2 regions of the Rhodovulum sulfidophilum DSM 1374 genome follow, and region 2 is predicted to be linked to the other one. Evidence: riboswitches for the same ligand, from Rfam matches in the RefSeq annotation. Region 2 holds a riboswitch; the other holds the start of a gene.
What was found. A riboswitch is a leader RNA that binds a small molecule or an ion and turns the genes downstream of it on or off. The one in region 2 is predicted to bind cobalamin.

Region 1: linked by a shared signal. The riboswitch ahead of A6W98_RS03920 (hypothetical protein) and the one ahead of A6W98_RS19520 (BLUF domain-containing protein) in region 2 are both predicted to bind cobalamin.

What each region holds. Positions count from the first base shown of each region.
Region 1 covers NZ_CP015418.1:786,476-802,384, reverse strand. The annotation lists partial or broken gene A6W98_RS20155 (transposase) at 1-240, opposite strand, end outside; gene A6W98_RS03970 (SAM-dependent methyltransferase) at 619-1,506, opposite strand; gene A6W98_RS03965 (PatA/PatG family cyanobactin maturation protease) at 1,531-3,531, opposite strand; gene A6W98_RS20820 (hypothetical protein) at 3,563-3,709, opposite strand; partial or broken gene A6W98_RS20150 (transposase) at 4,300-4,790, shown strand; gene A6W98_RS03950 (TonB-dependent siderophore receptor) at 5,559-7,688, opposite strand; gene A6W98_RS03945 (ABC transporter substrate-binding protein) at 7,820-8,950, shown strand; gene A6W98_RS03940 (extracellular solute-binding protein) at 8,960-9,937, shown strand; gene A6W98_RS03935 (FecCD family ABC transporter permease) at 10,027-11,001, shown strand; gene A6W98_RS20145 (ABC transporter ATP-binding protein) at 10,998-11,771, shown strand; gene A6W98_RS03925 (homocysteine S-methyltransferase family protein) at 12,125-13,171, opposite strand; gene A6W98_RS03920 (hypothetical protein) at 13,292-13,594, opposite strand; cobalamin riboswitch at 13,697-13,904, opposite strand; gene A6W98_RS03915 (MFS transporter) at 14,344-15,570, opposite strand; gene A6W98_RS03910 (TonB-dependent receptor) at 15,573-15,909, opposite strand, start outside.
Region 2 covers NZ_CP015419.1:81,249-97,157, forward strand. The annotation lists gene A6W98_RS19495 (ABC transporter ATP-binding protein) at 1-272, opposite strand, end outside; gene A6W98_RS19500 (ABC transporter ATP-binding protein) at 269-2,092, opposite strand; gene A6W98_RS19505 (TonB-dependent receptor) at 2,347-4,344, opposite strand; gene A6W98_RS19510 (MFS transporter) at 4,341-5,528, opposite strand; gene A6W98_RS19515 (helix-turn-helix transcriptional regulator) at 5,713-6,723, shown strand; gene A6W98_RS19520 (BLUF domain-containing protein) at 7,055-8,128, opposite strand; cobalamin riboswitch at 8,233-8,444, opposite strand; gene A6W98_RS19525 (isocitrate lyase) at 8,538-10,157, opposite strand; gene aceB (malate synthase A) at 10,281-11,906, opposite strand; gene A6W98_RS19535 (helix-turn-helix domain-containing protein) at 12,061-13,509, shown strand; gene A6W98_RS19540 (metal ABC transporter permease) at 13,558-14,400, opposite strand; gene A6W98_RS19545 (metal ABC transporter permease) at 14,400-15,260, opposite strand; gene A6W98_RS19550 (manganese/iron ABC transporter ATP-binding protein) at 15,257-15,909, opposite strand, start outside.

The DNA of each region.
Region 1 (15,909 bases), on a different replicon from region 2:
CAGGCTCGCCACGAAACCGGTGGCCTGGAGGAGCGGCAGCCCGAGGAGGGCCTTGAGGGTCAGGCAGACCTGGATCGCGGCGTCGCTGCAGGCCTGCTGACGGCCACGCCTCCCCGACGGGATGGCCTACCATTGCATCGAGGGATCGAACCAGACGGTCAGTGATCCGCGCTGCCTCAAAGCCCGATTATAGCGACGCCAGTTGGTGGTCTTGTAAGTGGTCTTCGCAGGTCTGCTCATGCCGACTGGGTAGCACGCTACATTCGCGACACGGATCCACACTGCATTTGCGCAACAACGCCCGTCGCACGCATCAACCGCTTCAATGCCCTCTACACCGCCGTGATCGTCCGCGTAGCATGATCCCGAAGGGGAAAAGGGAAGTCACGACTCAAGCCTCCTTTCTGCAACAACGCCGACCAATAGCGCAAAATAGCCGCCCCTCATGCCCTAAGAATACATCTGCAAGGCTTGGGCTTCAGAGTCCGAAAGATTCAGCATCAATCCTCTCCGCCATATGCTGAGACTGAACAACGAGAGATTCCTTCCATTCGAAAATTTCGACCTATTATAAAATCATTTGACCAAATATACGCAACCTCAATCGAGGTGGAAAATTTATTTTTCCTCCGTGGAAGGTTGATCCGAAGAAATATGCATTTTGAAATCCAATCGAAGTTTTCCCTTATGCGCATAGTCGGGCGCACGTGGAACCAGAAGGGAACTTACGAGCTGACGGCCCGGCTGATCGAGATCTTTCAGCTCAATAGTCTCGACCACAGCGTTCACGCCGCTTTCACCTGAGCCGGATGCTGCCTTGACGTGGTGGATCCTGTGATCCGGCGGGTAGAATTTCAGCAAGTGATCCCGCAATTCCGCAACGGTTGTCGTTCTCGCGATTTCAAGATTCCTGCTGGCATCGGGACCACTTTTCACGCCATATACATTGGCCTGTGGCAACAAGAGGTTCGCAGAGGTGTCGGGGACGATTTCCATTGTGACGAAGGCCGTGGCCTCCCAAATCTGAAAGCCGAAAAAGGGCTCGATGTTGAAGCGCGACCAGATGCCGTCAAACGAGGAAACCGTGTTGCTGACATGGGCCCTGAGCCCGCGCGAGGCCGCTTCCTCGAGAATCAAATGCGCCGGCAAAGTGCCAACCATGGCGCTACCATAGGTGGCAAAGACCACCGGTCCGTCTGCCTCTGCCGCATCGAGCAGGGTGTCGACCATTTCCCGATAGGTTACCGAGCGCTTCTTGTCAGGGCCGTAGAGCGGCAGCAGGCTCTCCATTTGCGGTATGCCAAAGGCCGATGCGTCGATGGGTGGCACACCGAAAATGCGCTTGGCCTGCTTCATGACGGCGACGGTCTCGAGCGTGAAATCATTCGGCGCTCGCATACCATATCCCACCAGATACACGTCGGCGACCGGGACGACCAACTCATAAGGAAGCACAACCGTGCCGACCGTGTTCGGATCGCTTTCTGTCGGGGTAGTCCGGTTCATGACTTTCTCCTCCTCTGTGTTCGGTTATTGCGGCGCGGTCCATGTACGGACCTCGCCGAGGGTTACGGGCATTGTGTCGCTGACATCGATAGTGAAGCGGTAGACGCGTCTTGCGCGGCGGCTGTTCTCGGGGTCGAAGAAGCGCAGCTGGACGTCCCAGCAATCGCTGTCGAGACGGCAGAACGGGCTCTTCTCGACGTTGATCGTATCCACGGCCATGCCCCTTGACAGCGCGCTGGCAAAGGTCTGTGCCGCCTGGAACGCGTTCGTTGCCGCGAAATTCAAGGCCCGGTCGCGCGACATCGTACCCAGGTTGCGCAAATCGTAATAGATCTTGGTCAGGAACTCGCGGAGGTTCTCGGTGATGGTGGCGACCTCCGCAGCGCCGTCTCCATGCGCCTGCGCGGCGCTGACCGCGGCCTCCACCAGCTTGTTGACCTCCCAGCCATAAAGCCCGCGGATCTGCTCGATCTCGACGATCGGCACCACCTGTCCGGAATAGAGTTTCACCGACCGCCCGCTCAGCACGCCGGGGATGGCGACGCGCTCGATGTGAGCGGGGTCATCGTCTGCGGCGACCGAGCCGGTCAGCAGGCGGGTGAGCAGGCCGTAGATCTCGGCGGCGAACGAGCCGCTGGCTTCGAGCGCATAGATCGGCGTCAGTTCGAGGTTGAGCGTCCAGATCAGCGAGCGCGCTTCCGACGGGTTGTTCGCGAGATGGTCGACCATCTGGCGGGCATCATAGGGGTTGGGCGGAAGGACGGTGCCGTCGATCTCCTGCGGCGCCATCAGCTGCTTGAACGTGTCGCGCCGCGCCTCGGTGCCGAAATCATAGCCAAGCTCGCCAAGCGCATAGACCCGTTGCCGCATCCCGCCAGGAAGAGATGACAGAATCGGACCGTCGATCATTGCCAGAGGCCCCGATTGTGGAGCATTCGCCTGTTGCGGTGGCTTCGACTGTTCCGAGGCAGCTGTTTCCTGTGCTGATTGCACAACAAGAGCCGCCTCAGGGACAACGCTTTGCTCTGCCGCCGCCACTTCCGCCGCGACGCTCACACCCAATTCAGGATCACCGGACTCCGCGCGCTTTTTACAGCCGCATGCGCTGGCCTCGGCCCCTTCGCCATTCCGAAGCATCTCAGACATAATCCTTGTTGACCTCTCTATGTTTATGGCTCCGCTCAGAAAGCGGTCGCAATATCCGCTTCCGTCAGGCTTGTGCCCGGCTTCGCCTATGTCGCACTTATCTGCAGTGGAGATCAGCAACGCGCCGACACCCAGTGGATCCGGCTTGTGGCCAGCCGCCACCTGCATACTAAGCAGAACGGCCGCGACACCCGAAACGACGGGAGCCGCCATGCTGGAGCCGGTCATCTGAACCAGCCCGCCGCCAGGCTCGGCGCCCAGCAGGTTTTGCCCCGGCGCCAGAATTGCATGGCCTTTATACGCGGCACCCCAATTGCTTTGCGGAAGCGGCAAACCGTCGTCGCCAAGAGCGCCAACCGCAAGAACCGTGGACACTGCCGCGGGAACATGGTTGCAAAAGCAGCCGTTGTTGCCGACCGCAGCCACCACCAGGATATTCTCTTCGCCGCAAAGCCGGAGTGCCCTCCCAAGCGCATCCTCCGGGTCTCCCGACTGTGAAAACTGACCTCCGCTGATATTCACGATATGTGCGCCGTGCTCGACCGCGAGTTCGATTCCACGTGCTATTTCCAGTTGCGAAGAGCGGCGCGTTACGTCGGAAAAAGCCGGAACGTTAATTCCGGAACACCCTGGGGCAATCCCCGGTACCGGCCCTCCCGGTTGTCCGAAAATGAGACTGGCAACATGCGTTCCATGACCAACACTGGTTCCACTCGACAAGTCCTGCCAAACATTGTCCAGACAGGACAGCTGCGCACCGTGAAATACCGGGTGATCAAGGTCGACGAGGCCGTCGACAACGGCCACGCAGATCTCTGGCAAGCCCGTCGACTTTCGCCAAAGCTCCCGCACACCGGCAATTTCTTCGACTTTGACCACAGCGCGCAGCTTTCCTTAGCAATGCCGCAGATCAGGCTTCGTCTTCAAAAGCCAGGATGATCACGACCGTCGTATCGGAGAATTCAGCGCCATCTTCGCCAACAGCCGCGCCGGCATTCACGCGCTTCACCGGAACGGAGAGCTGAGGCTCAACGCTTTCCATCAGATTTTTGGTCATATTTTGCTCCTCAATTGAAATTGATGCACCCTCCGTTTCGAAAGGCGATCATGCTATGTTGAGAGACATCAGGCCAATCTCGAGGCCAGAAAATTTACCGGAAAAGGACCACCGAAAGGCAATCGTCAGCTTCAATGCTCAAGCCGACCTGACGGGTTAAAGGTAACACGCAAAAGGTGTGCGGTCTACAAGTAGTCACGCGAAGGATTTGGACGCATCAGCGAACGGCGATGCGCGTGGAGCCAGGGGCCGAAAAGACTTTGAGGTGGCTATTTGGGGCAATCTTCATTTTCGGACATCAGTCTCTGGATTTATTTATTTCAAGCTTTTGGCCTGTTTCAGGCGTCGCAAGGAGACCTGATCGATGAGCATACCCTATTGGTTGGCTTCTCTGCCCCCAAGGGAGGATTTGGGCCCATAAAGAGGAACGAAACATGAGCCAGAGGACTCACGAATCCGATGAAGTCCCGGCATACTCAGGCGGGTGGAGTTGCTGGTCTGTCAGGCCGATTCGTCGCAGAGGCGTGACGTGCTCCCCTGAACAGTCCGCGGTTTGAGGTTAGCCTGTTCTCCAAACGAGGAGACAGACGATGCGGAAAAGCCGTTTCAGCGAAGAGCAGATCATTGTCATCTTGAAGGAGCATCAGGCCGGGATAGGTGCCAAGGAACTGTGCCGCAAGCACGGCATCAGCGATGGCACCTTCTACAAATGGCGCTCGAAGTATGGCGGCATGGAAGTGTCCGAGGCCAAGAGGCTGAAGGCCCTGGAGACTGAGAACGCCAAGCTGAAGAAGATGCTGGCGGAGCACATGCTCGACGTCGCCACACTCAAGGAAATGCTGGGAATGGGAGCAGGCGAACGCCACGCGTTCGAGTGAGCCTGCGGACGCTTCTGAAGCCCGGTGCTCGGAGACGTGCCGTGGACTGGGCCATGACAGAGAAGAACTATAACCAGCGGAGGGCGTGTGCCTTGGCCGGGCTTGATCCGCGCGTCTATCGGCGAAGGTCAAGCAGGCCGCAGGACCAAGGGCTGCGTCAGCGTTTGAAAGAGTTGTCCGGAGAACGCAGGCGGTTCGGTTATTCGACAGAGCTGCAGCGTGATGCGTCAATCGAAGATCAGATCCGGGCCTACCGCACCCAGACAGATCGCCAGGGATATGAGGTGGTGAAGGTCTATTTCGACCGTGCGGCATCGGGTGCGAGCCTGATGCCGCCGGGGATCCCCGAATTGCGCATCATCGACGATGAACTCTGGCAGGCGGTACGCAGCCGCCAAGGGGCGCTGATTTCCAGAGGAACGCGGGTTCCGGTATGGGACCGGCGGCGGCCGAGGTTCCTGTTCTCGGGCCTGATGCAATGCGGCGGCTGCGGCGGCTGCGGCGGCGGATACGCGAAGGTCAGCCAGGACGCCTCCGGCTGCTCCCGGGCCCGCAACAAGGGCAGCGCCATCTGCACGAACATGCGGACGATCAAGCGCGTGGATCTTGAGCGCAGCGTCCTCGATGCGCTGGAACACCACCTTATGGATCCCGGTCTGGTGGAAGCGTCCTGCAAGGAATACACGGCCGAGCGCAACCGGCTGCAGGACGCGGCCCTGGCCGGTCGAAGCAAGCTGGAAAAGGAACTGGCGCGCGTGAGAGGCGGCCACGCGAAGCTTGTGGACGCGATCATGGCGGGGATCCCCGCGGAGCAGGTAAAGGACCGGATGCTGGCGCTCGATGCGCGGCGCAGGGAGTTGGAGGCGGCGCTTTCCTCGGTCCCGCCCCCGGCCCCGTCCGGTTTCACCCGTCGATGGCGCTGACTTAAGGCAACCGTGATCTGAGCAATTGAACCGCGGCACGATCACTCATCACCATCGGAATCCGAGCGAGGCTGAAACGGTTCGTCGTCCGCCATATTGGCAATACCGGGTGCTCGCGCACTGACCGACATAGGTTTTGTCGAACAGGTTGCTTGCATTGACCCTCAAGCTCAGGCCTGCAAAATCGGGACTCAGGTTCTCGAAATCATAGCGGAGTGAGGCATCGACCAATGTCGTTGCCGGCAGATCCATGCGGTTGGCCGCATCGCCGAAACGCCCGCCGATATAACGCACACCAGCGCCGATTTCCAGGCCAGCCAGCGGACCACCATCCGGGAAGGTGTAGTCGCCCCAGAGGCTTGCTACGTGATCCGGTATCTGAGCCGGAACGTTCCCCAGATAGTCGTTGCTCTGTGTCACCTTGCCGTCCATGTAGGTGTAGCTGGCTTTCACGTTCAAGCTGTCGCTGAGGGCGGCGACACCTTCCAGCTCGATACCCCGTACCCTGGTTTCGCCGGTCTGGACATCGAATCTGGTATTGACGGGATCGGTCGTCGTGACGTTCTGTTGGGTCAGCTCATAGGCGGACAGGGTCACGAAGCCGTCGAAGCCGACCGGCTGATACTTCACGCCGATTTCAAATTGCTCGCCGGTTGTCGGCTTGAAAGCTTCTCCGGCGAAATCGCTGCCGGGTGTCGGCTCGAATGAGGTCGAATAGCTGGCGTAAGGAGCGAGGCCGTTCTCCGCCAGATAGACTACGCCTGCCCGCCACGTGAATTTCTCGTCATCTTGGTCGACGACCGTGTTCGTCAGCCGGTTCCGGGTCGAACTGCTGACGACGTCGTAACGACCGCCGAGCGTGAACGCCCACCGCCCCAACCGCATCTGGTCTTGCAGGTAAAAGCCGGTTTGATGCTGATCTGTCTCTTCACTGCGGGTGGTCGGCGGCATTGAAACCGGCGCGCCGTAAACCGGGTTTTCGATGTCCAGGCTGGAGGCGGCCGCCGTACCGAACCGGAAGGCGGAGTCTATGTATCGGTAATCCAGACCCACCATGAGATCGTGGGAGACACGTCCCGTTGTGAACTCCGCCTCGGCCTGGTTGTCGACAGCGAAGGACTCGAGGGACTGATCGACAAAAGAGCGTTTGCGCGGCATGGTCGTGCCGGCCAGGGCGGCACCGGAATAGCTCACATAACGGTAATCCGCGTCCTGCCTGTCAAAACGAAGGTTTTGCCGGACCGTCCAGACGTCATCGAAGTGATGTTCGAACTCGTAGCCGATCGAGCGCGACGTGCGAATGAATTTGTCGAACGAGGGTTCGCCCGCGTAGAAACTGGTCGGTATCTTTCCGAAGGATGCTGACGTCAGTGTGCCGACCGGCGGCAACACGTTGACTTGGTTCCCAAGGTCCTCACGAAGATAGCTCCCCAGAAGCGTGAAGGTGGTATCGGACGTTGGCGTCCAGCGCAGGGAAGGCGCCAGGTACTGGCGATTGTCCCTGCCGTGATCGGTCTGGGTGCCGCTATCGCGAGCCAGGCCGACCAGCCGGTACTGGAACTTGCCTTCCGCGTCGATTTCTCCGCCGAAGTCGAACGAGCCCTGGCGACGCCCAAAGGTGCCGACCGAGGTGTTGATCTCGCGAATGGTCTCGGACGTCGGCTTCTTGCTGACAAGGTTGACGAGACCGCCCGGAGCATTTTGCCCGTAGAGCACCGAAGACGGTCCCTTCAGCACCTCGATGCGTTCCAGGCCGAACGGTTCCGGCCGTCCCAGGCCCGCGAACCTGCCTTTGCTCAGCTTGAGCCCGTTGAGGTATTGGGCGGAATCGAAGCCGCGGATCAAAGTCTTGTCGTATCGCAGATCGGCGCCACCCCAATAGTCGCCGAGGACGCCGGAATTGTAGCGGATGGCCGCACCGACGGACTGAACCTGGCGCGTTTCCAGCTCGGCCTCGGTGACCACGGAAATGGCTTGCGGTGTCTCGATCAGTGGCGTGGCTGTCTTGGTGGCGGCGCGCGACGTTTCGGCCACATAGCTGTCCGAATCCTCCCCCTCACTTGTCAAGACGACCGGCGGGAGCACGACGACATCATCCTGCGCCCGCGTTTCCGAGGCTGTGGACATGAGGTTCAGACTGGCGATCAAAACAAGAGCGAACGCACGAAAATGACCCACGACACCTCCTAATATACGATAAATTTCAAGGCTTTGCGCCTTTGCCTCAAGCGTGTTGCACCCCCCATAAGAACTATGATTAAAACAGTCAAGATTACAAAGGGCATCGGAAACGCGCGACGATGAGTGACATGGATACGATTACGCGGCGTGGTTTCGTTTGCGGCGCGATGGCGCTTGCGGCCCCGGGTCTTGCCAGGGCGAACCCCGGTATCGTGGTTCGCGATCTCCTGGGCCGTGAGGTCAGGCTTGCGAGGCCGGCCAAGCGCGTCGTGCTGGGGCAAGGGCGTTTTCTCAGCATGATCGGCATGGTTCATCCGGATCCAATCGCAATTCTTGCCGGCTGGGCTGACGATCTGAACAGGACGTTTCCGAACGAGGCCGAAGCATGGAGCAGCCGGTTTCCCGCGCTCAAGTCACTGCCCGTCATCGGCCGGCGAGTCGGCAGCGACTACGCGATCGAAAGGCTGCTGATGCTTCAGCCAGATCTGGTGCTGATCAGCCGTTTCAATGCCGGACCGGTCGACAACGACGGGAGCACGTCCTTCATCCGCAGCCTCACCCAGGCGGGTCTCACTGTCGCGGTGGTCGATTTTGCACAGGATCCGCTGAAGGACACGGTTCCGAGCCTTCGAATCCTCAGCCAGTTGCTCGGGCAGGAAACACGCGGCGAAGACACGATTTCCTTCTACCAGGCGACGCTGAAACGGATCACCGGGGCGTTTGGCGATCGATCCAGAGCCCCCACCGATCTGGTCTTCCACAGCCACGCGGGGGTGATGCCCTGCTGCGCCAGCATCGCACGGGGCAGCTTTGCCGATCTCGCCGCCCTGGTGGGTGGCCACAGTATCGCGGCTGACGTGTTGCCGAAAGCGGTCGGTCCCATCAATCTCGAATACATGCTGACGCGCCAACCTGATGTCTATGTCGCAACCGGCGGACTGAAAGGGGACGCCGCAGGCGGTATCTCCATCGGTGCGAACGTCACCGAAGCCCAAGCGCGCGAAAGCTTGATCCGGATCGTCTCGGATCCCGGCATCGCGGAACTGAACGCGGTGCGCAACAAGCGCGCCTACGCCGTCTGGCATGGTCTCAATGAGACGCCGCTGCATCTGGTTGCTCTCGAAGCACTGGCCGGCTGGCTCAACCCGGGCATCAAGGATGGTTTCGACGCTCGAAAGACGCTCGCCGCATTTCGCAAGCGCTTCCCGTTGCTCCCGCAGGACGGTGTCTACACCGTTGCCCTCGATCTCTCAGCATGAGCGGACCAGATGACCAGCCGTAAGCTTACCGTATATTCCACCCGCCACCGCGAATTCACGCAGTTGTTGGCCGACGGTTTCCGCCAGGAAAGCGGGGTCGAGGTGACGATCCGGGACATCAAGTCCGACGCAGCTCCGCTGATGCAGGAGGAAGGACCTGATTGCCCCGCCGATATCGTGCTCACGGTCGATTTCCGACGGCTCCTGAAACTCGCGGACGCCAACCTTGCACAGCCGGTCAGATCCGGCACGCTTGATCGACTGGTGCCAGCCTACCTGCGCGATCCCGAGGGCCGCTGGTTCGCGCAATCCATGCGCGCGCGCCTCATCTTCGTGGAAAAGTCGCTCGATGTGACGCGTCTCGACTATGACGACCTCACAGACCCGCGCTGGCGCGACCGGATGTTCATCCGGTCGGCTGACCACATGTTCAACACGGGTTTGATTGCCGCCTACCTGGCCCGTTACGGGCAGGAGAAAACCAAAGCCTGGCTGGCGGGCATCGCCGCCAACAACCCGCTGGGCAATGGAGGTGATCGGAACGCCGCGCGGGCGATTGCCGAGGGGCGGGCCTTGATCGGTGTCGCCAATTCCTACTACTTCGGTGAAATGCAAGCTGGCGCAGGTGGTTCGGAGCAGAAGGCCTGGAGCGAAAGCCTGCGGGCCATTGTGCCGACATTCGATGACGGCCGAACCCCGATCAACATAACCGGCGCCGCTGTCGCAACACATGCACCGCATCGCGAAGAGGCCGTCGCCTTCCTGGAGTACCTTGCCGGAGACAATGGCCAGCAGATCTACGCGGACGTCGGCTACGAATACCCTGTTTCGGAGAGGGTCGCTCCGAATCCCATCATCCGCAAGGCCGGTGAACTTCGGCCGGACACCCGCCCCTTCCCGGCTATCGCGGCGTTCAGCGAGACGGCCGAGGCTTATGCCCGGAACAGGCCGTGGAACCAAATTCGCATGAAAGACCCCCTACTTTGAGACATTCTCTGCAGATACCGGCCGCGGCTCGGTCACTCGCTCAAGGTTATGCCAGTTTCGTCAGATACAGGTTTCTGATCCTCATCCTCATGCTTGGGCTGCTGGTCATCGCGTTCATTTGCGATGTCTTCACAGGACCGGCCGCCTTGTCACCCGGCGTCGTGATCACCGGCCTTCTGGATTCCGCCGGGTTGCCGAGTTCGATGCACTACATCCTGTTCAATGTCCGCCTGCCCTATGCGGTGATGGCGATCCTTGTCGGCGCGTCGCTTGGATTGGCGGGCGCGGAAATGCAGACGGTCCTCAACAATCCGCTCGCCAGCCCCTTTACGCTGGGTGTCTCCGCCGCCGCTACCCTCGGGGCCGCTCTGGTTCTGGTGACGGGCCTTTCGGTGAGCTGGCTTCCGCAAGAAGCACTTTTGCCGGCAAGCGCTTTCCTGTTCGCGGCGATGGCCGCACTCCTCATCCACGTGCTCGCGCAAACGCAAGCCAATGGTGCCGACAGCGTGGTCCTGTTCGGTATCGCCCTGGTCTTCGCGATAAACTCTGTTGTGGCCCTGCTGCAATTTCTGGCCGATGCCGACACGCTGCAACAGATCGTATTCTGGGGCATGGGCAGCCTGGGCCGGACGACCTGGCCGAAAATCGCAACCGTGGCAGGCGTTCTGATCGTTGCAGTCCCCCTGTCCTTGCGAAATGTCTGGAAGCTGACTGCTCTTCGTGCTGGCGAGGCACAGGCTGAAAGCCTGGGGATCGATACGAAACGGCTTCGGCTGACAGTAATGTTGCGCGCAAGCCTGTTGGCAGCTGTCGCGGTCTGTTTCGTCGGCACGATCGGTTTCGTCGGCCTTGTCGGGCCGCATATCGCGCGGCTGCTTCTGGGTGAAGACCACCGCTTCTTCCTGCCAGGCGCTGCGTTTGCGGGAGCGCTGATCCTTTCGCTGGCGTCGATCGGGTCCAAGATGGTCATTCCGGGAGTGATAATCCCACTCGGTATCGTCACCTCGATCGTGGGAGTCCCGCTGTTCCTGTCGCTGCTGATCGCCAGGGAGCGTCATGCATGACAGGTCTCGCAATCCACAATCTTTCAGCCGGTTACAGGCGCCGACCGGTGATAGAAAACCTGTCACTCTCATCGGTGGCACCAGGATCACTGGTTGGCCTTCTCGGCCCGAACGCCTCCGGCAAATCGACGCTTCTGCGCGCCATTGCCGGCCTCGGCGCAGGTTCCGGCCGCGTCGAGTTGAACGGCGTGGATCTGGCGGCCGCCGACCACAAGACTCGCGTCGAGACAATCGGTTACCTGCCCCAATCCTTGCCGCCTGCCAGCCCTCTGCTGGCTTACGAAGCGGTGCTGGCCGCCTGCCGCGCGGTCAGGGCGCTGGATACGCCAACCGCGGAACAAACCGTCGAAAACGCATTCTCCGCCCTCGGCATCAGCCATCTCGCACTCGAGCGCATGGATCGGCTGTCGGGAGGACAACGTCAGATGGTTGGCCTTGCTCAAGTCACCGTACGGAACCCGAAGCTTCTGCTGCTTGACGAGCCCACCAGCGCGCTTGATCTGAAATGGCAACTCGCGGTGATTAACGCCGTTAGAGACCTCCTGCGTGAAACCGGCGCCATCGCCATGATCGCCATCCACGATATCAATCTCGCGATCAGGTCCTGTGATCAACTCGCTGTGCTCTCGGAGGGCTCGCTGATCGCTTTCGGCCCCCCGGAAGAGGTGATTTCTTCCCCGGTAATCTCCCGTGCTTACGGGGTCCCCGCTCGTATCGAGCATTGCGCCGCAGGCATCCCATTGGTTCTGGTGGATCACGCAACGCCGTAGGTTGTCGGCTGAAACGCTCGGCGTTCAGTCCCGGCATCTGGTGGATCGGATTGAGGATGTGACCTTCCCCCGCAATCAGGGCCGGGTTGATCCAGGATCTTCCGGTTGGATTTGAGTGTTGAGCGGCAGCGACATTGAGATCCTGCTTGCCCAGATGATACTTCACCGCGACCAGCCGCGGCGGCTCGTGGCTACGACGGAAGGAAAATACTAGGCGGCAGTGATTTCGCCGCGTTGGCCCCGGTCCGAGCGGGTGGCCGTTGAGATTTCGCCGCGTCGGCTTCGCTCATTTCGCCAGGTCATGACCGTCAGGAGGGATCGGCCCGCCGGCAACTGCCGACGGGCCGGCAGGATCAGGCGCGCTCGCCGAGGGCTCGGATGTGGGCGGGCAACCGATCATGGCTGCCATACATGAAATGAGCTTCCATCCGTTCGGAGTAGCGGCTGGCCTCGGTGGTGCGCCCCACGGCCTCGGCCACCTCGCGGATCAGCATCGGATTGGCCCCGCAGCAGACCCCCAGGTAATCGACCCCCATCGCATGGGCCTCGCGGGCGAAGGCGCCGATCTCGTACCGGCTGCATTGAAGCGGATCGAGCGCGGTCGGGAAGGTCCGGCCGTGGGGCGCGGGGCAGGAACAACCGGGATCGGAGAGATTGAAGAAAGTCGGCTCTGCAGGCGTGGTGCGATAGGGAACCGGCAGCGCGCCGACATGGCACGAGACGGCGGCGCGCACTTCCTTGAGCCATGGCAGCATCGTCTCTGGCCCACGGAAGCAGTTCAGCCCGACCACATCGGCGCCGCCCTGTTCGAGCTGCTGGCAGGTTTCAACGATGCCGACGCCATCCATCATCGCGTTCGCGGCCATCGGCGCGATCGTGAGGACCACGGGCAGGCCGCTGGCCTTAGCAACCTCAAGCGCCAGAAGCGCCTCGCCGGCATAGTAGAAGGTCTCGCCCACGATCATGTCGGCGCGTTCCTCGACGGCCCAGCCGACCATCTCCTCGAACATGGCACGAACCTCGGCCTGCTTGCCGGCATCGACGGGGTCCCAGATATTGGTGTTGGAGATGTTGCCGGCCATCAGGTTGCCGGGCTGCATATCCGCGACCTCGCGGGCGATGCGCAGGGCGGCGCGGTTCAGCGGCTCTAGCAGGTATTCCTTGCCGATGACCCGCATCTTTTCGCGGTGGCCGTTGTAGGTGAAGGCCTCGACGATGTCCGAGCCGGCGTGCTGGAAGTCGAGATGGAGCGCGCGCAGTGCCTCCGGGTGATCCAGCGCGACCTCGGGGACGAACTCGCCCGCAGCGAGATAGCCGCGACGTTCCAGCTCGAACAGGAAGCCTTCGGCACAGATGACGGGGCCGGCGTCGAGCGCGGCGGTGAGCGGGTTGGCGGTCATGACCATGATCCTTCTTCAGAAGTGACGACCATCGTTGGGGGAGCGCCGAGTCTGACTGGTCGCGGGCCGCGGTCCGGCGCAATTGATCCTCGGATCGGCGCGGGGCGCGCGCCGACTGTCTCAGAGGCGGGAACGTCGTACAGCTGCGCCTCCGCGCCGTCGCGGTCGGGGCAGGGCAAGATCAAGGCGGCGGAGCGGCTTACGCAGGGAGGCCCGGATCAGTTCGCAGAACACCGCGACGGCCGGTTTCGATCGCTCCAGATCCATGGCCGCGATACAGGCGTAGATCGCCTCGTCCTTGTAGGGCGCGTTGCCGGGCATCGAACCGAGCCATTGCATGTAGCCCAACTGTCCCTGTTCCCGGGCCCGTTCAGGACTTTCGGGCGCCATGATGGGTCCGTTGATCGTGGTGTGAAGATGCATTGCGCCCTCCGCGCGAATGGGGCGGAGTCAACCGGCGGTAGCAATAGTCTCAGGACGGCATGGTCCATCTTATCTGCTCCTCGTCCGGGGCACCCCGCCCGGGTTGGTATCGAACAGATGGCAGGTCTCCTGACTCGCGGGTCGCCGCTCCCCCGATCCTTCCCGGGCCTTGCTGCCCAGTGGTCGCTTCGGGGTCGCTCGCCGCCTACAGTTGCGGGGGCAGTCACGGCGTTGGGCCTAAGCCCGCACCGCGTTCCCTTTTAAGGTTGGCCGGACATACCGGATAACCACCATCTACTGTACCATGTCTGGGTCTCCTTGTCGGATCAATACCGAATATAGCTGGTTCAGTGTCGCGGTCACCTGCAATTGGAATGGGCTATGTTACGCAAATCGGCTTGGAGATTTGTTGCTTGAATCCAGAGTGATAGCTGGGAGGCGTAAGCGACTATTACCGCCGACCTACCAGATCAAGAACTGGCGGGCCTATAGCCACGCCAGGTGGTGGTCTTCGCAGGTCTGCTCATGCCAACTGGCTAGCACCCTGGATTCGCAACATGAATCCATACTGCATTTGCGCAACAACGCCTGTCTCAATGCTTCATTGCAGGACGACCAGTTCGTGGTCTTGTCGTTTTCGGGGGGGGCAACTGCTTATGGTCTCCCCGCTATCGTGCTGGATTCAAGTAGTGACTCCCCAGAGGCGATTTGTGCAACAAAGCCATATGAGCCAGAACCGCTCCAACGCTTCATCCTGCGGCTCGGCTTCGACCGAACCCCACGGCTAGCAACAAAGCCACCGATCCGGCGCCGAGAGCGACACCCAGAACGCCTCCATACCCAATCTGAGCGGCCATGGCCGCACCTGCAGACATGGCCGCAATCGCGGCGAATTGTCCGGACGTAAACTGCAAGGTGAAATCCGTGGCGGCGCTTTGCGGCGCGGCGCGGTCCATCATCATGGTCGCCATCACGACCGAAACCGGATTATAGCACAGGAAATAGGCGATCGCACCAAACGCCGCTGCTTGTGTGAGCCCCCAGGCCGGCAATAGAAGCGCTGCGACACCGGTGATCTGAAGGCCCACCCCCATAACCAGCGCGTCGCGACGACTGAGGCGATGCATGAGCCATCCGCTGATCAGGGCAGCGACGAGACCGGCAATGGAGCCGAACACATTCACCACCAGGCCGATCCGGGCTGGCCCCCATCCCTGATCTACCAAAAGCGGCATCAGAACAGCATAAGCCATTCCGCTCGATGCCGAAACGAGCAGGACTATTCCCAACCAGCACCTCTGTCCCGGCTGCCACCAGAACACCGTCATCCTGCGATAGAGCTTACCCGTCGCATCCCCGTATCTCTGCCAGGCGGGTTCCTCGAAGCCAATGAGCTGAACCGCGGGAATCGCCGTGAGAACCGCAAGGAGTGTCAAACAGCCTTCCCAACCGATCTGGGGGTAGAGCATCAAAATCAGACCGCCTCCCACCATATTTCCCACCAGGCCACCAGCGATCTGCAATCCGTTCCCCAAACCACGGCCGGTCTCTGGCAATAGGCGACATGCCAGCCCATCCACGGCGATGTCCTGGGTCGCGGCCAGTAACGCCACGCCAAGACAGAGCGCATAGACGAGTGGAAAATCGTCGATCACATCGAACCTGCCAATTGCCAGCAGAAGCAAGACCAAAAGTCCCTGCGTCAACAGCAGCCAGCCGCGGAAATGGCCGCCTCGGCCGATCGTGAAGCGATCTATCATCGGAGCCCAGATCAGTTTAAGCGGCCAGATCAGTCCCAGCATGTAGACCAGCCCCAATACATCGAGCTGGGCTCCCTCGGTCCGAAGGATTGCCACCAGGGCGACCACGAAAAAGTTAAGGCCGAGATATTGCGTCGAGTAGAGGCTTGCGAGAAGAGTCCATTGACGCATGCCCAGGACATCGGTGCCACCCTCACACCGCAAATCATCCGCCATGATCAGAACCTGTGCGTCAGGCCGACGGTCACTGCGCGCCCACGGGCGATCCCACCATAACTCGCGCCACTGTCAGGTGCATAGTAGCCGTAAAGCTCGATCTGCTCATCCAGCAGGTTCTCCACGGCGACATAATACTCGGTTTGCCCTTGCGTCAGCTCCAGTCGCATATCGAGCTTGTGATAAGGGTCGAGATCGAAATGGTTCTGTGGGTCAGCTGGGCGGCTCCCGACGAAACTATAGTCAAGCCGCGCGTCAAGAATCGGATTTGCAAGCCCTAGAAACGACTGCACCGTTCGCCTGTAATTCGTCGAGAGATGAGCGGTCCAAGGGGCGACA
Region 2 (15,909 bases):
CCGAACAGCATCTGCCCGGCGAGCGACAGCGCCATCAGGCCGCATGTCTGCCAGATCCAGCCCGTACTCAGCGGGCGCCCGTCGGCCAGCCCCGTCACCACCAGGACCACCACGCCGAAGCCGAGCCCCAGCATCATGCTTTGCAGGAAGCGGTAGAGAACCCCCAGTGACACCTGCCGTTTCAGCGGTCCTGCCAGATGCCAGGCGCGTTTCAGGCTTTCGAGATCCGAGCGGCTTTCGGGTCCCGCATCCGTTATCTCAACCATGCTCATCGGGTCGTCTCCATCGTCCTGCCGCCGCGCAGCGGGATCGCCTGCGCCGCCGTGTAATCGGCCCAGAGTCGGGCATAGAGCCCGCCCTGCGCCAGCAAGTCCTCATGCCGTCCGGTTTCGGCGACGCTTCCTTCCTCCATCACCACGATCCGGTCCGCGCCCATGATCGTGTGCAGCCGGTGCGCCACCACGATCAGCGTGCGGCCGCGCGACAGCTCGCTCAGCGCCGCCTGTATCGCCGCCTCGCTGTCGGGATCGGCAAAGGCGGTGGCCTCGTCCAGCACGATGACCGGCGCGTCCTTGAGGATGGCGCGGGCGATGGCCAGACGCTGGCGCTCGCCGCCCGAAAGCGCCGCCCCGCCCTCGCCCAGCCGGGTGTCATAGCCCTCGGGCAGCGCCGCGATGAAGTCATGCGCCCGGGCCGCGATTGCGGCGGCCTGCAGCTCGGCCTCGGTCGCGCCGGGTTTGCCGAAACGCAGGTTCTCGGCAATCGTGCCGCTGAAAAGCACCGTGTCCTGGAACACGAAGGCGATCTCTTCCATCAGCTGATCGAGCCCGATCTCGCGGATGTCCCGCCCGCCAAGCGTGATGCGCCCGGCCCCCACATCGTGCAGCCGCGGGATCAGCCCGGCCAGCGTGCTCTTGCCCGATCCCGAGGGGCCGACAAGCGCCGTCACCTTGCCGTCGCGCGCGGTGAAGCTGACGCCATGGATCACCTCGGTGCCCGCCTCGTAGCCGAAGCGCACCCGGTCGAAGACGATCTCGTGATCCGGCAGGGAGATGCGGGCGCCGGTATCGGGCTGGGCAGGGGTCGCCAGCACATCCTCGATCAGCGTCGAGGCCATCGAGATATGCGCCATGTTGTGGAACAGATTGAACAGCTTCATCAGGGGAAGGCTGTAATTCGCGCCGAGAATGACAAACAGCGCCAGCCTTTCCAGATCGAGCGAGCCGGTTTGCATCAGCACCATGCCCACCGGCAGGATGACGCAGATATTGGCCCCCACCAGCGTATAGAACAGCGCCCCGCGCGGCACGAAGGCGCGGCCCATCGCGGTCTCGATGGCGGCATAGTCGCGCACCGCCCCGGCAGTCTCGCCGAGGCTTTCGCCGCTGCGGTTGAAGACCTTCACGACCGCCATCCCCGCGAGATATTCGACGATGGCGCCGTTCAGCCGCTCTGAGGCCGCCTGATACGCTCCGGCCATGCGCGCATTGCGCCCCATCGCGGAGAACATCGCGCCGAAGGCCAGCGGCGTCAGCACGATCGAGGCCAGCGCCATGCGCCAGTCGACGGCAAAGAGCCAGATCGTCACCGCAAGCCAGGTCGCGCCGGCGGAAATCCCCTCCGGCAATCCATGCGCCACCAGAAGCTCCAGCCGCTCGGGCTCGTCCACGATCAGCTTCTTCGCGCCGCCCGAGCGACGCCCGGCGAACCAGCCCATCGGCAGCCGCGCCAGATGCCGCGCGAGCGCCAGCCGCAACGCATGGATCAGGCGGAAGGCCGCCACATGGCTCAGCCCCAGCGCAAGCCCCATCAGCAGATAGCCGAGGACCACCGCCACCAGCGCCGCCACCGCACAGGTGACGAAGATCGCAGGCGTCGCGGTGCCCGAGACAAGCTCGGCCACCAGCCGCCAGACCGCCCAGACCGGTACCAGCTCCAGCGCCACGGCGCAGGTGGCCATTGCCGCCGAAATGGACAAAAGCGGCCCCGCCTTCCCGCCATGGCGCATCAGCAGCTTGAGGCTCGCGAAGAAATCGGGGGGCTTCGACGCCTCGTTCCCGGGAGGAGCCCCGGCCATCGCCGCTTCGGTCATCGTTCTTCTCCTTTTTCCGGCGGAGGGATCGCCAGGATCCGGCACCGCTCCGGGGCGCCTGTCACGACCCGGTATTTCAGGCGGTTTCGACCCGGGGAGGGCCACGATCACGCCGATCGCCTCCCGGGCCCTGTCCCTTGCGCGCGTCCAGGGACGACCCCGCCCCCGTCCAAGGGCCGCCGCGGTTCATGACCCGCGCCCGCGGTGGCGCGCGGAGGGGCGCGGTGGCGCGCCCCACGACAGGCGCGGATCGCTCAGAAGCTCTGGGTGAAGCGGATGCCGACTTCACGCCCGCGCCCAAGCTGGTAGACATCGCCCAGACCGTAGCCGCTGGCATCGAAGCCGTAGCTGACATAGGTCTCGTCCGTCAGGTTGGTGGCATAGAGATCCAGCACCCGGTGCTGTCCCATGTCCCAGGCCAGCCCCGCATCCACCAGCCAGTAGCCGCCCTGGCCGAGGCTGTTGGCCTCGTCGAACCAGACCTTGCCCTGATAGCTGAGGCCCATGCGGGGGATCAGGCTGCCGCGCCCATGGCCCAGATCATGGGTGTAGTCGACCGCCAGCCGCGCGGTGAAATCCGGCGCATAGGGCACGTCATTGCCGTCATGGTCGGTGCCCGACGCGTCGTCGTAACCGGTGAAGCGCGACGAGCCCCAGGTGGCGCCGCCGGTCACGCCCCAGGCGCCCCGGTTGACGCGCAGCCTGGCGTCGATGCCCTTGGCCGTCACCTCGCCGACATTCTGCAGATATTGCGAGGCGGCCGGGCCCACGAACATCTGGTAATCGTCCGTCACGCTGTAATAGGCCGCGACCGACGCCTCGACCGACCCGTCGCCCGAGCGGTATTTCAGCCCCGCCTCGCCGTTCCAGGTCGTCGCCGGATCATAGGTGTAGGAGATGTTCGAAGGCGTCAGCGTCCTCGTGAAGCCGCCCGCCTTGAAGCCGCTGCTGACGATCCCGTAGGCCTGCCAGTCCGGCGCCAGCGCATAGCTCACGCCCAGTTTCGGCGAAAGCGCGCTCCAGTCGTCGCTGCCGTCGAGGCTCACGGCGCCGGTCGCGGTCGCATCGGTCTTCTCGTAATCCCAGCGCGCCCCGGCGGTGACATCCAGCCGGTCGGTGGCGTGCCAGGTCAGATCGCCGAAGGCGGCATAGCTGTCTGTCTTCTGCAGCGTCGAGGCGCCATAGGCGTCGCGGTGAAACTTGGTATGCGAATAGAACAGCCCGACCACGTAATCGACAGGCCCTCCGGTGGCCGAGGACAGCCGCAGCTCCTGGGTCAGGGTCTTCTGCCATTCCGGGGTGTCGGACCCGAAGATCGTCCGGTCGAGGGACCGGTCCTGATACCCGGTCAGCAAGGACAGCTTTCCCCAGCCGAGATCGTAATCGGCGGTCAGCCCGTAGCTGTCGGTGTCCTGGATGTAATCCGAGGGGAAGGGCACCGCCTTGCGGCCGCTCAGCTCGGTGCCCTTCACGAACTGTTCCTCGCTGGAATCGATGCGATTGCGCGCCGCGCTCAGCATGATGTCAAGCGAACTTCCCTCGGGGGCATAGCGCAGCCGCAGCTGCGCGCGGTCCTCGACGGTGCCGCCCACATCCTCGCCGGTTCCCATGACATCGAGATCGTCATCGGCGTCGTCGCGCGCCAGCGACAGATCGGCCCAGAGCCCGTCGCCCAGCTGCACCTGTCCGCGCATCTGCGCCTGATAGCCCTGATCCGAGCCCCCGGCCGACCATGAGAAGGGCGCCCCGTCCCCGGGCTTCGTGGTGGTGACATTGATCACGCCGCCGACCGCGCCGCGGCCGTAAAGGCTGCCCTGCGGGCCGTAGAGGACCTCGACATTTTCCAGCGCGCCGGGGAACATCTGGGCCAGGACCGCCGGATCCTGCGGCAGACCGTCGACATAGACCTGTACCGAGGGGTTGTAATAATCGAGCGAGGACTGTCCGCGCAGCGTGAAGTTGGAATAGACCCGGGCCGAGCGGGTATCGACGGTGAGGCCGGGAAAGACCCGGTCCAGATCGGCGATATTGCGGACCTCGCGGGCCTGGAGCTGCAAGGCATCGACCTCGGCGACGGCACCGGGAAAGCTCAGCGCCTCCTGCGGCCGCTTGGCGCCCCGGACAAAGATCGTTCCGAGATCGAGTTCGCCACCGGCCGACCTGTCCCGGGCTTCCAGGGGCGTCGCCGCGAAAGCCAGCGAACCGAAAGCCAGCGCCGCGACACAGGCCGTATTGAGCAGACTGCGCATCATTCGGCTATCTCCATATTTTTCAAGGGAATTTCAGACGCGGGGCAAGTGCCCGCGAGGTGCCGCACCAAAGGCAGCGCAGACATCAGCAGAACCACGGCCAGACCGAAGACCGGCGCATAGCCCATATGCTGCGCCAGCTGTCCGGCCAGGATGCCGGTGGCGACCGCAAGGGCGGCGTCGAGGCTCTGCAGCAAGGCGAAATCGGTCGCGACCTGAGCCGGCGCGCACCAGTTCATCATCTCGGCATAAAGCGCCACGAAGGACACGGCCGTCAGCGCGGACAGGCCCAGCTGCAGCGCCGCGAGTTGCCAGAGCGCACCGGGCGCCACAGCCCAGACGGCAAGCCCCACGCAGCATGTCCCGATCCCGCCGCCCGCTGCCAGCAGCACCGGGCGCGGGCCGAAGCGGCGGCACAGCACCGTTCCGGCCGCCGCCGCGATCAGCCCCACCGCCATGCCGCCCGCGCCGCGCAGCCAGCCGATGAACTCCATCGAGAAACCGGCATCGACCAGCATCGGGCCGGTCATGGCCAGCCCCAGCCGCACCCCGCCCTGCCACAGCAACAGCAATCCCGCGCCGCGCATCAGGACCGGGTTCTTCAGGCTGAGAAGCGGCGAAGGGGGCCTTGCCGCCGGTTCGGGCCGACCGATCCGCAGCGCGCGCACCGGCAGCGTCAAAAGCAGCATCGCGACCGCGAGGAAGATCATCGAGATCTCCCATCCCAGCCGGGCATAGATCCACAGCCACAGCCCGCCGCCGATCAGGAAGCCCGCATAGCCTCCGACGGTGCTTGCGCCGCTGGCCAGCGACCGCGTCCGGCGGGTGGTGGCATGCACGCCCGCGGCATCGGTGGCGATGTCCTGCGTGGCCGCCAGGACCGCCATCGCGAAGACCACCGGCAACAGCGCGCCCAGATGGTGTTCCGGCGCGAAGGCGGCACCGATCAGGAAGCACAGGCACAACAGGCCCTGGCAGGTCAGGATCCACCGGCGCGGCGTGGCGAAGCGGTCGACCAGCGGCGACCAGAAGACCTTGAGCACCCAGGGAATGAACAGGAGCGACAACAGCCCGATCCGGTCCAGCCCCACGCCCGCATCGCGCAGCACCACGGGCAAGGCGCTTTGCACCATGCTGCCGGTGATGGATTGCGCGGCATAAAGCCCGACAAGGGCAAGTGCCGGCATCCATATCGGCCGGATCGGTGGTGTCGCTGGTCGCACGGTTCTGGCCGTCCCCGGAATAGCCTGGTTTTCGGTCGCCTGGTTTTCGGCGGAGTATCAGGGGACTATGCCGGGGGGGAGTAGTTGACTATTGTGATCAGGTACTCCGATAATGGGATCGGACTTTTATTTTCCGGGAACCGTCAGGATGGGCCTTCAGATCGAGACACGCCAGCTCGCGCATGCCGAACCGCATGAGGTGGCGGTTCTGGGACCGCAGCCCCTGTCCTCGTCCTTCGGCGGCATGCCCGAAAGCGGCAGCTACCGCATTCTCGGTCTGCGCAAGGGCGTGACGATCTCGCTTTTCGATATCGAGACCGGCACCGGCATGGCAGCGGACATGCATACCGCCCCCTGTGTCGCGCTGAGCCTGCTGTTCGAGGCGGCCGGGACCGGCTGGATCACCGAAGGCGAAGGGCAATTCGGCCCGATCCCGCTGCGCCCCGGCATCTACTGCATGATCGCCCCGGCAGGCGCCACCGGGCAGGACCGGTTCAAACCCTCCTCGCGCCTGCGCGGCATCGACATCCGGCTTGAACCGTCCTTCTGGTCGGCGCTTGGCGGCCCGTCCTCGATCGACGCCCTCGGGGCCGGGCATCCCCATGCGGCGATGGCAAGCCCCTCGGTCTGGGTCGGCCTGTTGCCCCTGACACCGCGCCTGATGGCCGACGCCCAGGCCCTGTTCCGCTCGGGCATGTCCGGCACCGCCGATCTGACCGTCGAGGCCCGCTCGCTCTACATCATCGACGAGGCGATCCGTGCCCTTGCCGCCGGGGTCAACATGGCCACCGCGATCGCTCCGGCGCCGCTCCTGGCGCGCGACAGGCGGGCGGTGCAAAGGGTGATCGCGCTGATGGAAGGCGATCTCGGCCGCGCCTGGACGGTCCCCGAGCTTGCGCAGGCGGCGGGCATTTCCCACAATCGCCTCAAGCAGAGCTTCCGGGCCGAGACCGGCTGCGCGGTCTACGCGTTCCTGCAGGAACGCCGCCTCGGCGAAGCCCGCAGATTGCTGCTGGAGGGCAAGGGCTCGGTGACGGATGTCGCGCTTTCCGTCGGATATGGCAGCCTGAGCCATTTCACGGCCCTGTTCCGGCGGCGCTTCGGGCAAACCCCATCGGATGTGCTTTCGCTGTCGAAAACGGCGCGCCGCACCGGGTAGCGACCGGAAAGACCGGGCGTCGGAGCAGCTCTTTCTTCAGCTCGGTGCCCGGCGATCGCGAGGCGCGCGCCCGGACGGGATCGGCCCGGGGATCCCGGACATCCACGCGCCGTGCCTCCCGAGGCAGCCGAGATGACAGCGATCCCGGCCAAGCGGCTCTGGCAGCCTGCCAATAGCGGGCCCGAACCCCGCAGGAGAAGGCCCCGCCCGCCAATCTCGTGGCAGCAGCGTGAGGCCCCGGGTCAGAGCGCGTCCTGCCGAAACGGGGCCGCGCAGAACATGTCCCGCGCCACCCTTCGGGGTTTCCGCAACGCGCCCGGCAGGCCCGGGATCACACCCTCTGGCGGGTGCGGAGGGCGGGGTCGGCAGCGGGGTCGGCTCCCGTGGGCAGCTGCTGGGCCAGAAAGGCAAGCCGGTGCGACCAGTCGCAAAGCGGGCCGGCATCGCGGCCGCCCAGCAGGACCGTCCGCCCGGGCATCCGCGCGGACAGACGTTCGGCCAGCGCCGCCCCGCGCATGGCATCCTTCGTGCCGATGCCGACACGCCCGGCATAGACGATGACCGGACAGCTGCCGGTCTCTCCGACAGCGTCGTCGAGTGCCGCGCCCGAGGCCCAGGGCACCATACGGACGGAATATCCGGCCTGTCGCAACAGATCGGTCTTGGCAATGGCCCCGGCGATTTCCGTGCAGCCATAAGGCGCAAGGACAAGAACCCGCCCCTTCGGCGCAAGCGAGGTGGCGGGTCGGCCGGCCCGCAGCAGAAGCCGGTTCAGGCGTACGGTCGCCAGCGTCACCTCGAAGCCCGAAAGCGCGCTGGCATGCCAGGCTGCGGCCAGCGCGGCGCAAAGCGCGTCGACGAAGCCCGCCCGCGCCGACAGCGTTTCCAGGGCCGAGGGCGGCAGGTCGGGCACCGCCTCCTCGGGCGCCCGGGCAAGGTCGCGGACGAAGCCGTCCGCCAGGTCGCGCCAGTCCGCCTCGCCGCCGCATTCCTCGCGGTAGAGCGCAGCGGCCCGGTCGAAGGCAAGCGCGGCGGTCGCCGCATCGAAATCCGCCCTGTCGGCCAGCGGCCCCGAGGGCGGGGCAAGCCGCATCGGCCAGCCCGCGAAGCGGCGTTCATCGGTCGCGCCGGCGCTGAGGATCTGCATCTCGCCGTGGCGCGGGTCGGTCCGGATCGCCGAGGCCAGCGACAGGACCGTCCGTGCCGGACCCTCCAGCCATTGCAGGAACCAGCCCCGCTCGAACAGCAGGACCCCGGTCACGTTCCGGTCGCGGTTTCGCAAGGCGTCCTCGGCGGCCATGGCCCCGGCGGAGGCAAGGTCACATCCGGGATGGGCGCGGCTCTTGTAGGCGATCCGGAACAGACGCCCCTCGGCGGTTCCGTCTTTCGGGCTTTCTTTCAGCATCCCCACGGCCTCAATTGCAGGCACGGGGCCAGGGGCAAGGCAGCGGATACGGGCCGCAAGGGCATCCCGGTCCGACACCGTGTCCTCCGGGGCACCCCGCCCGTTTCAACACCAAGCGGATGGCAGGTCTCCTGGCTTGCGGGTCGCCGCGGTTCCGGGCCTTCCCGGGCATCGCCCAGTGGCATCTTCCAGAACCGCTCGCCGCTTACAGTTGCGGGGGCAGCCGCGGCCTTGGGGAGATCCCCCGCACCGCATTCCCTTTTCAGTCATGCTCCCTGCAGGCGAGAGCATGCGCACCATCCGTCGCAATGGTAGACAAAGCCGCGGCTCCTGTCGAAGAAATCCGTGGCCTCCACCAGGGAATGCGGCCGCGCGAAATGCGCGCAGCCGCGTCCCGGGGCAGCGGCGCCTATTCGGCCGCGAACTGGTTCATGGTATTGGCCGAGCCGCCCGCCTTGAGGGCACGTTCGCCGCCGACCATCTCCTTGAACGTGTCGCCCAGATCCGAGCCGACCTCGTGCTGGTGCCGGACCGCCGAGATGCCGCGCCGGATTTCCTCGCGCTGGACGGTCGCGACATAGGCCAGCATCCTGTCCTCGCCGAAATAGCCGCGGGACAGCTCGTCCATCGCCTTGGCGGTCAGGTGGAAGGTCGGCAGGGTGATGAGGTTGTGGAACACCCCCGCCCGGGTCGAGATGTCGGTCTGGAAGGCCCTCAGCCGGGCATCGGCCTCGCGTCCCAGATCGGTCTCGTCATAATCGGGCTTCATCAGCTCGTTGCCGTCCGGATAGCTGTCCTCGGAAATCGTGCCCTCGGCCAGCCATTGCGCGCGGACCTGCTTGCGCAGGTTCAGCGTCCAGTTGAAAGAGGGAGAGTTGTTGTAGGTCAGCTTGGCATCCGGCACCGCCGCCCGGATCTCGCTCACCATCGAGGCGATCTCGTCGACATTGGGGGTGTCGGTCTCGATCCACAACAGATCGGCGCCGCCCTGGGTCAGCGAGGCGATGCAATCCTCGACCACCCGCGCCCGCCCGGTGCCTTCCATGAAGGGGAACAGCCCGTTGGGCAGCCGCGCGGGGCGCATGAATTCGCCGTCGCGGTAAAGCGCCAGCTCGCCCTCGCGGATCGGGTTCTCCTCGGTGATCGGCTCGGTCTTCAGCCATTTGATGTACTGGCTGGCCAGATCGCCCGGCGCGCGGCTGACCGGCACCTTCTGGGTCAGGCCCGCGCCGAGGCTGTCGGTCCGGGCCACGATGACGCCATCGTCGACGCCCAGCTCCTCGAAGGCCAGACGGCAGGCGCGCAGCTTCTCGATGAAATCCTCGCGCGGGACCGTGACCTTGCCGTCCTGGTGGCCGCATTGCTTGGCATCCGAGACCTGGTTCTCGATCTGCAGGCAGCAGGCGCCGGCCTTGATCAGCTCCTTGGCCAGCAGGTAGGTCGCGTGCTCGTTGCCGAAGCCCGCATCGATATCGGCGATGATCGGCACGACATGGGATTCGAAACCGTCGATGGCCTCGATGGCGGCGGCCTCGGCCGCCGTGTCGCCCGCCGTCCGCGCCGCATCGAGGGTCTTGAACAGATCGTTCAGCGCCACCTCGTCGGCCTGGCGCAGCGAGGTGTAGATCTCCTGGATCAACTCGGCGACGGCGGTCTTTTCATGCATCGACTGGTCGGGCAGATGGCCCCAGCGGTTGCGGAGCCCCGCCACCATCCAGCCCGACAGGTAGACATAGACGCCCCTGGCCGAGCCGCGCAGCCGCTTGACCGACTTGATCATCTGCTGCGCGTGAAAGCCCGACCAACAGCCCAGCGACTGGGTCGAATTGCGCGGGTCCGCGTCATAGGCGGCCATGTCCGCGCGCATCACCGAGGCCATCTCGCGGGCGATGTCCAGATGGGTGGCATAGGTGTTCTGCAGCTTCAGCTGCACGATGTCATCGACCGAGACCCCACTGGACGAACGACCGGAGGGGTAACGGGACAGGACGTCCGAACGAAGCTCCGAATAGGTCTTTCTCTGGCTCATGGCTTTTCCTTTCAACGTGATCGGTCACGGGGTCGCAGGGCGCGGGGCTGGCCGGCGCGGTGGGGGCGGGGCATTCCTCCGGCAGCGGGCCGCCGAAGGGGGAGAGGATGCGGATCGGGTCCATCAGTCGAGCGCGTTCAGAACGGCATAGGCCGGGGTGGTGATGAAATCGGGCAGGTTTTCGGCCGTCGCCGCCTCCTGAAAGATACGCGCGGCCGAGGCGTAATGGCCGCGGTGGAACCCGCCCGGTCCCGTCCGGCCGAGGATCGCGGCGATCTCTTCCTGCACCAGCGCGTCGAGCCAGGTGGCATCCATCCGCCGCTCGGTGCCGTCCCGGGCCGCGACCCGGGCGCCGTGGCGGATCCACTGCCAGATCTGGGCACGGCTGATCTCGGCGGTGGCGGCATCCTCCATCAGGTTCATGATCGGCACCGCGCCGCGCCCCGACAGCCACTGCGCCAGATATTCGATGGCAACCGAGATATTGGTGCGGACCCCCTCCTCGGTGATCCTGCCCTCATGGGGGCGCAGCAGCATCTCGGGCAGAAGCCGGTATTCCTGGCGCGGCGTGCGGATCTGGTTCGGGCCGGGCATCTCGGCGTCGAAAACCGCCATCGCGACCGGCACCAGATCCGGGTGGGCGACCCAGGTGCCGTCATGGCCCAGCCGCACCTCGCGCAGCTTGTCGGCCCGGACCCTGGCAAGGGCCGCCTCATTGGCCTCGGGGTCATTCCTGACCGGGATCTGCGCGGCCATGCCGCCCATCGCGTGAACGCCGCGGCGGTGGCAGACCTTGACCAGCCGCGCGGCATAGGCGGCAAGGAAGGCCTCGTCCATGATGACCTCTGCCCGGTCCGGCAGAACATAGTCGGCATGCGCGCGCAGCGTCTTGATATAGCTGAAGATATAATCCCAGCGGCCGCAGTTCAGCCCGGCGATGTGGTCGCGCAGCTCCCAGATGATCTCGTCCATCTCGAAGGCCGCGGGCAGGGTCTCGATCAGCACCGTCGCCTTGATCGTGCCCCTGGGCAGACCGACCCTGTCCTGGGCGAATTCGAAGACCGAGTTCCAGAAGGCCGCCTCGCGGTGGCTCTCGATCTTGGGCAGGTAGTAGAACGGCCCGCGCCCGGTCGCGGCCAGCGCGCGCCCGCAATGAAACAGCGTCAGCCCGAAATCGAACAGCGCCGCCGAGACCGGACGGCCGGCCAGCAGCACATTGGCCTCTTCCATATGCAGCCCGCGGGGGCGCGCGATCAGCAGCGCCGGGTTTTCGCCCACCCGGTAGGACTTGCCGGTCTTCGGATCGTCATGGATCAGCGTGCCGTCGCGATAGTCCAGCATGTTGGCATGGCCCGCGACGATATTCGCGAAACTGGGCGCGGTCGCATCCTCGAAATCGGCCATGAAGACCCTGGCGCCGGAATTCAGCGCGTTGATCATCATCTTGCGATCGACGGGACCGGTGATCTCGACCCGCCGGTCGGCCAGCGCCTCGGGCACCGGCGCGGCCTGCCAGACCCCCTGCCGGATCGCCTGGGTCTCCTCGAGGTAATCGGGCAGACGGCCGTTGTCATTGCGTTCCTGCCGGCGTTGGCGGGCGATCATCAGCGCATGCAGGTTCATCCCGAACCGGCGCTGCAACGCGGCGATGAACTCCAGCGCCTCGGCGGTCAGGACGCGCTCGGCCCCCGGCGCCTCGCGCAGGACAAGTGGCGTGGATGCTGTTGGAACATGGTGGTCGAGAGACATCGCGGGCACCTTTCCCTGGCTGTATGCGGCCGTATCCGACCTCTGATGTCACTCTAGTAATGTCATGCCGCATGTGCATCATGGCGCGATAGGAATAAGGTCATGTTGTCGGTGTTGTCAGCGCGGTCGCGCGTGTCTTGTAAGGTTTGTCACAATGGCGAAACGCGGGGAAAAGCTGGTCATCGGCCAGCGGCTGAAGGTGCTTCGGAAATCGCTGGGCCTGACCCAGGCGCAGATGGCGGCCGAGCTGGGGATCTCGCCCAGCTACATCACCCTGATCGAGACCGATCAGCGCCCGGCCTCGGCGCGGCTGCTGATGCGGCTGGCCGAGGTCTACGACCTGAACGTCTCGGAACTGGCGCCCGGGATCGATGCGCAACTGGCCTCGGATTTCGCGGCCGCGCTGAAGGACCCGGCGCTCGAAGCCCGCGGGGTCGGCCGGGCCGAAATCGAGGCGGTGCTGCAATCGGCGCCCGGGATCGCCGCCGCCCTGGTCCGGCTGCAGGCGAAATACACCCATGCGGCGATGCAGGCCCAGGCAGAGGACAACCCGCTGACCGACCGCAACAAGGTCGAGCTGCTGGGCCAGATCGCGCGGCCGGTCGAGATCGTCCGCGACTGGTTCTACGAGACCCAGAACTATATCGACCGGGTCGACCGCGCCGCCGAGGCGGTGGCGGAAGAGATGGCGCTGCGCCGGACCGAGCCGCATCTGGCCCTGACCGAGCGGCTTGCCGATCACGGCATCCGGATCCGCATCCTCCCGGCCCCGGTGATGGGCGGCAGCCTGCGCCGCTTCGACCTGCACCGCCGGGAATTGCTGCTGTCCGAGCTTCTGGGCCAGTCGAGCCGCCGCTTCCAGATCGGGGTGCTGCTGGCGCGGCTGGAACAGCAGGAGCTGATCGATGCGGTGATCCGCTCGGCCGGGTTCGGCGACGGGTTCGGGGCCGGGGATGCCTGCCGCCTGGCCCGTGTCAGCCTCGCGAACTATTTCGCCGCGGCCCTGATGATGCCCTATGGCCGCTTCCTGGCCGCCTGCGAATCCGAGCGCTATGATGTCGAGCTGCTGAGCCACCGTTTCGGCACCAGCTACGAGCAGACGGCGCACAGGATGTCGACCCTGCAGCGCCCCGAGGCGCGCGGCATCCCCTTCTTCTTCGTGCGGGTCGACCGGGCGGGCAATGTCTCCAAGCGCTTCAGCGCGGGCCGCTTCCCGTTCTCGCGCTTCGGCGGAACCTGTCCCCTGTGGAACATCCATGGTGCCTTCGAGGCCCCGGGCCGCGTCCATACCCAGGTGATCCGGATGCCCGAGGGGGCCAGCTATTTCTCGATCGCGCGCACCGTCACGCGGGCGGGCGGCACCCATTCGGCCCCGGCGCCGCAGCTGGCCATCGGGCTGGGCTGCGACATCGCCTATGCGCCGCGGCTCGTCTATGCCGACCAGCTGGATCTCGGCCGGGTGAAGCCCGTCGATATCGGGCTGAACTGCTTTCTCTGCGAACGCCGCGACTGCGCCTCGCGCGCCCAGGCCCCGATCAACCGCAAGCTTGCCGTCAACGAACTGGAACGCAGCCTTGCCGTCTATCGTTTCGAGGGCGAGTGAGACCTGTCCTGCATCGCGGAGGTGCCCCCGGGGGCGCAGGACGGGGCGTCAGGCGGTCGCGGCCCTGCGGGATGCGCTCCGGGTCAGGTGCAACCGGCGCAGGAAGGCCAGAACGAACAGGCCCGTCAGCACCAGGATGATCGTGGCCGCCGGCGCGCTGTCGAGGAAGAAACTGGCATAGGTGCCGCCCAGCATCGCCACGGCACAGACCAGAACCGACACTGCCAGCATGCGCCCGAAGCTGCGCACGATCAGGAAGGCGATGGCCCCGGGCGAGATCAGCAGCCCGACCGCAAGCACCAGCCCGGTGGCCGAAAGCGTCGCGACGATGGTCAGGGACAGGATCGCCAGCAGGCCGTAATGCAGCAGCCCGACCGGCAGGCCCGAGGCCCTCGCCTGGGCCGGGTCGAAGGCGTAAAGCATCAGATCCTTCCATTTCACGACCAGAACCAGGCTGACGCAGACCGAAATCGCCCCCGCGGTCCACAGATCCGCGGGACCCACCCCCAGCATGTTGCCGAACAAGACGTGATCCAGATGCACATTGGTCCGGAGCGCGACGAACATCACGATCCCCAGACCGAACATGCCCGAGAACACCACGCCCATCACCGTGTCCTGCTTGATCCGGCTGTTCTCGGACAGGAACCCGGTGGCGACCGCGGTCAGCATCCCGGCCGCGAAGGCGCCCAGGATCAGCGGCAGCCCCGCGACATAGGCCAGCACGATGCCCGGCAGCACCGCGTGGCTGACCGCATCCCCCATCAGCGCCCAGCCCTTCAGCACCAGAAAGCAGGACAGAAGCGCCGTCGGCACCGAGACGATCAGGGCGATCGCGAAGGCGCTCTGCATGAAGCCGAACTGGAACGGCATCAGAAGCGTCTCGAGCATCACGCCGGCTCCTCTGTCAGGGCGGCGGCGGCCTTGCGGCGGGCGGCCAGCAGCCCGTGCTTGGGGGCCATCAGGAAGGTCGCCAGGAAGACAAGGGTCTGCAGCACCACGATCACGCCGCCGGTGGCGCCGTCGAGGAAGTAGCTGATATAGGCGCCCGCGAAGCTGGTCGAAGCACCGATGGCGACCGAGGTCAGGATCAGCCGCGGGAAGCGGTCGCAAAGCAGATAGGCCGTCGCGCCCGGCGTCACCACCATGGCGATCACCAGGAACGCCCCGACCGTCTGCATCGCCGCCACCACGCTGGCCGAGAGCAGCACGAAGAACACCGCCTTCAGGAGCCCCGGGCGCAGGCCGATGGAGCGCGCGTGGCTTTCATCGAAGAAGGTGACCATGAGGTCCTTCCATTTCAGCACCAGCACCGTCAGCGACACGATCCCGATGAGCGCCAGCTGCAGCGTGTCCCCGGGGGTGATCGCGAGGATGTTGCCCATGGTGATGGTCTGGATCGAGACCGACATCGGGTTGACCGAGGCCATGAACAGCCCGAGCCCGAAGAAGGCGGTGAAGATGATGCCGATGACGACATCGGTCTTGAGCCCGGATCGGTCCGACAGGAACAGCATCGCTCCCGCCGCCAGCCCGCCCGACAGGAAGGCGCCAAGCGCGAAGGGCAGCCCGAGGATGTAGGCCCCGGCCACCCCCGGCACCACGGAATGCGAGAGCGCATCGCCGATCAGCGACCATCCCTTCAGCATCAGGTAGCAGGACAGGAAGGCGCAGACGCCCCCGACCAGCGCCGAGACCCACATCGCGTTGGTCATGTAGCCATAGGCGAAAGGCTCCAGCAGCGCGCTCACTGGCTGCGCTCCGCCTTGCGGGTGCGCTCGCCATATTGCACCAGCGGGCGCTCGTCATCGGTGAAGATCGACACCTGCCGCATGTCGTCATCCTCGTGCAGATCGGGCCCGCCCAGGGTGAAATGGCGCAGAACGCCGCCGAAGGCCGCCTCGAGATTCGGGCGGGTGAAGGTGGTCTCGGTCGGGCCATGGGCCAGCACCGTGCCCTTCACCAGAATCGTGCGGTCGCAGAATTCCGGCACCGAGCCCAGATTATGGGTCGAGACCAGCATCACCCGGCCCTCCTGCTTCAGCGCGCGCAGAAGCGCGATGATCTGTTCCTCGGTCTTCACGTCGACGCCGGTGAAGGGCTCGTCGAGCAGGATCACCTGCCCGTCCTGGGCCAGCGCGCGGGCCAGGAAGACACGCTTTTTCTGGCCGCCCGACAGCTCGCCGATCTGGCGGTGGCGGAAATCGCGCATCCCCACCCGGCCGAGCGCGGCATCGACCGCCGCGCGGTCCGCCTTCGCGGGACGCCGCAGAAAGCCCATATGCCCGTAGCGGCCCATCATCACCACATCCTCGACCAGAACCGGGAAGGACCAGTCGACCTCCTCGGATTGCGGCACGTAGGAGATGAGGTTGCGGCGCAGCGCCTCCTTCACGCCGA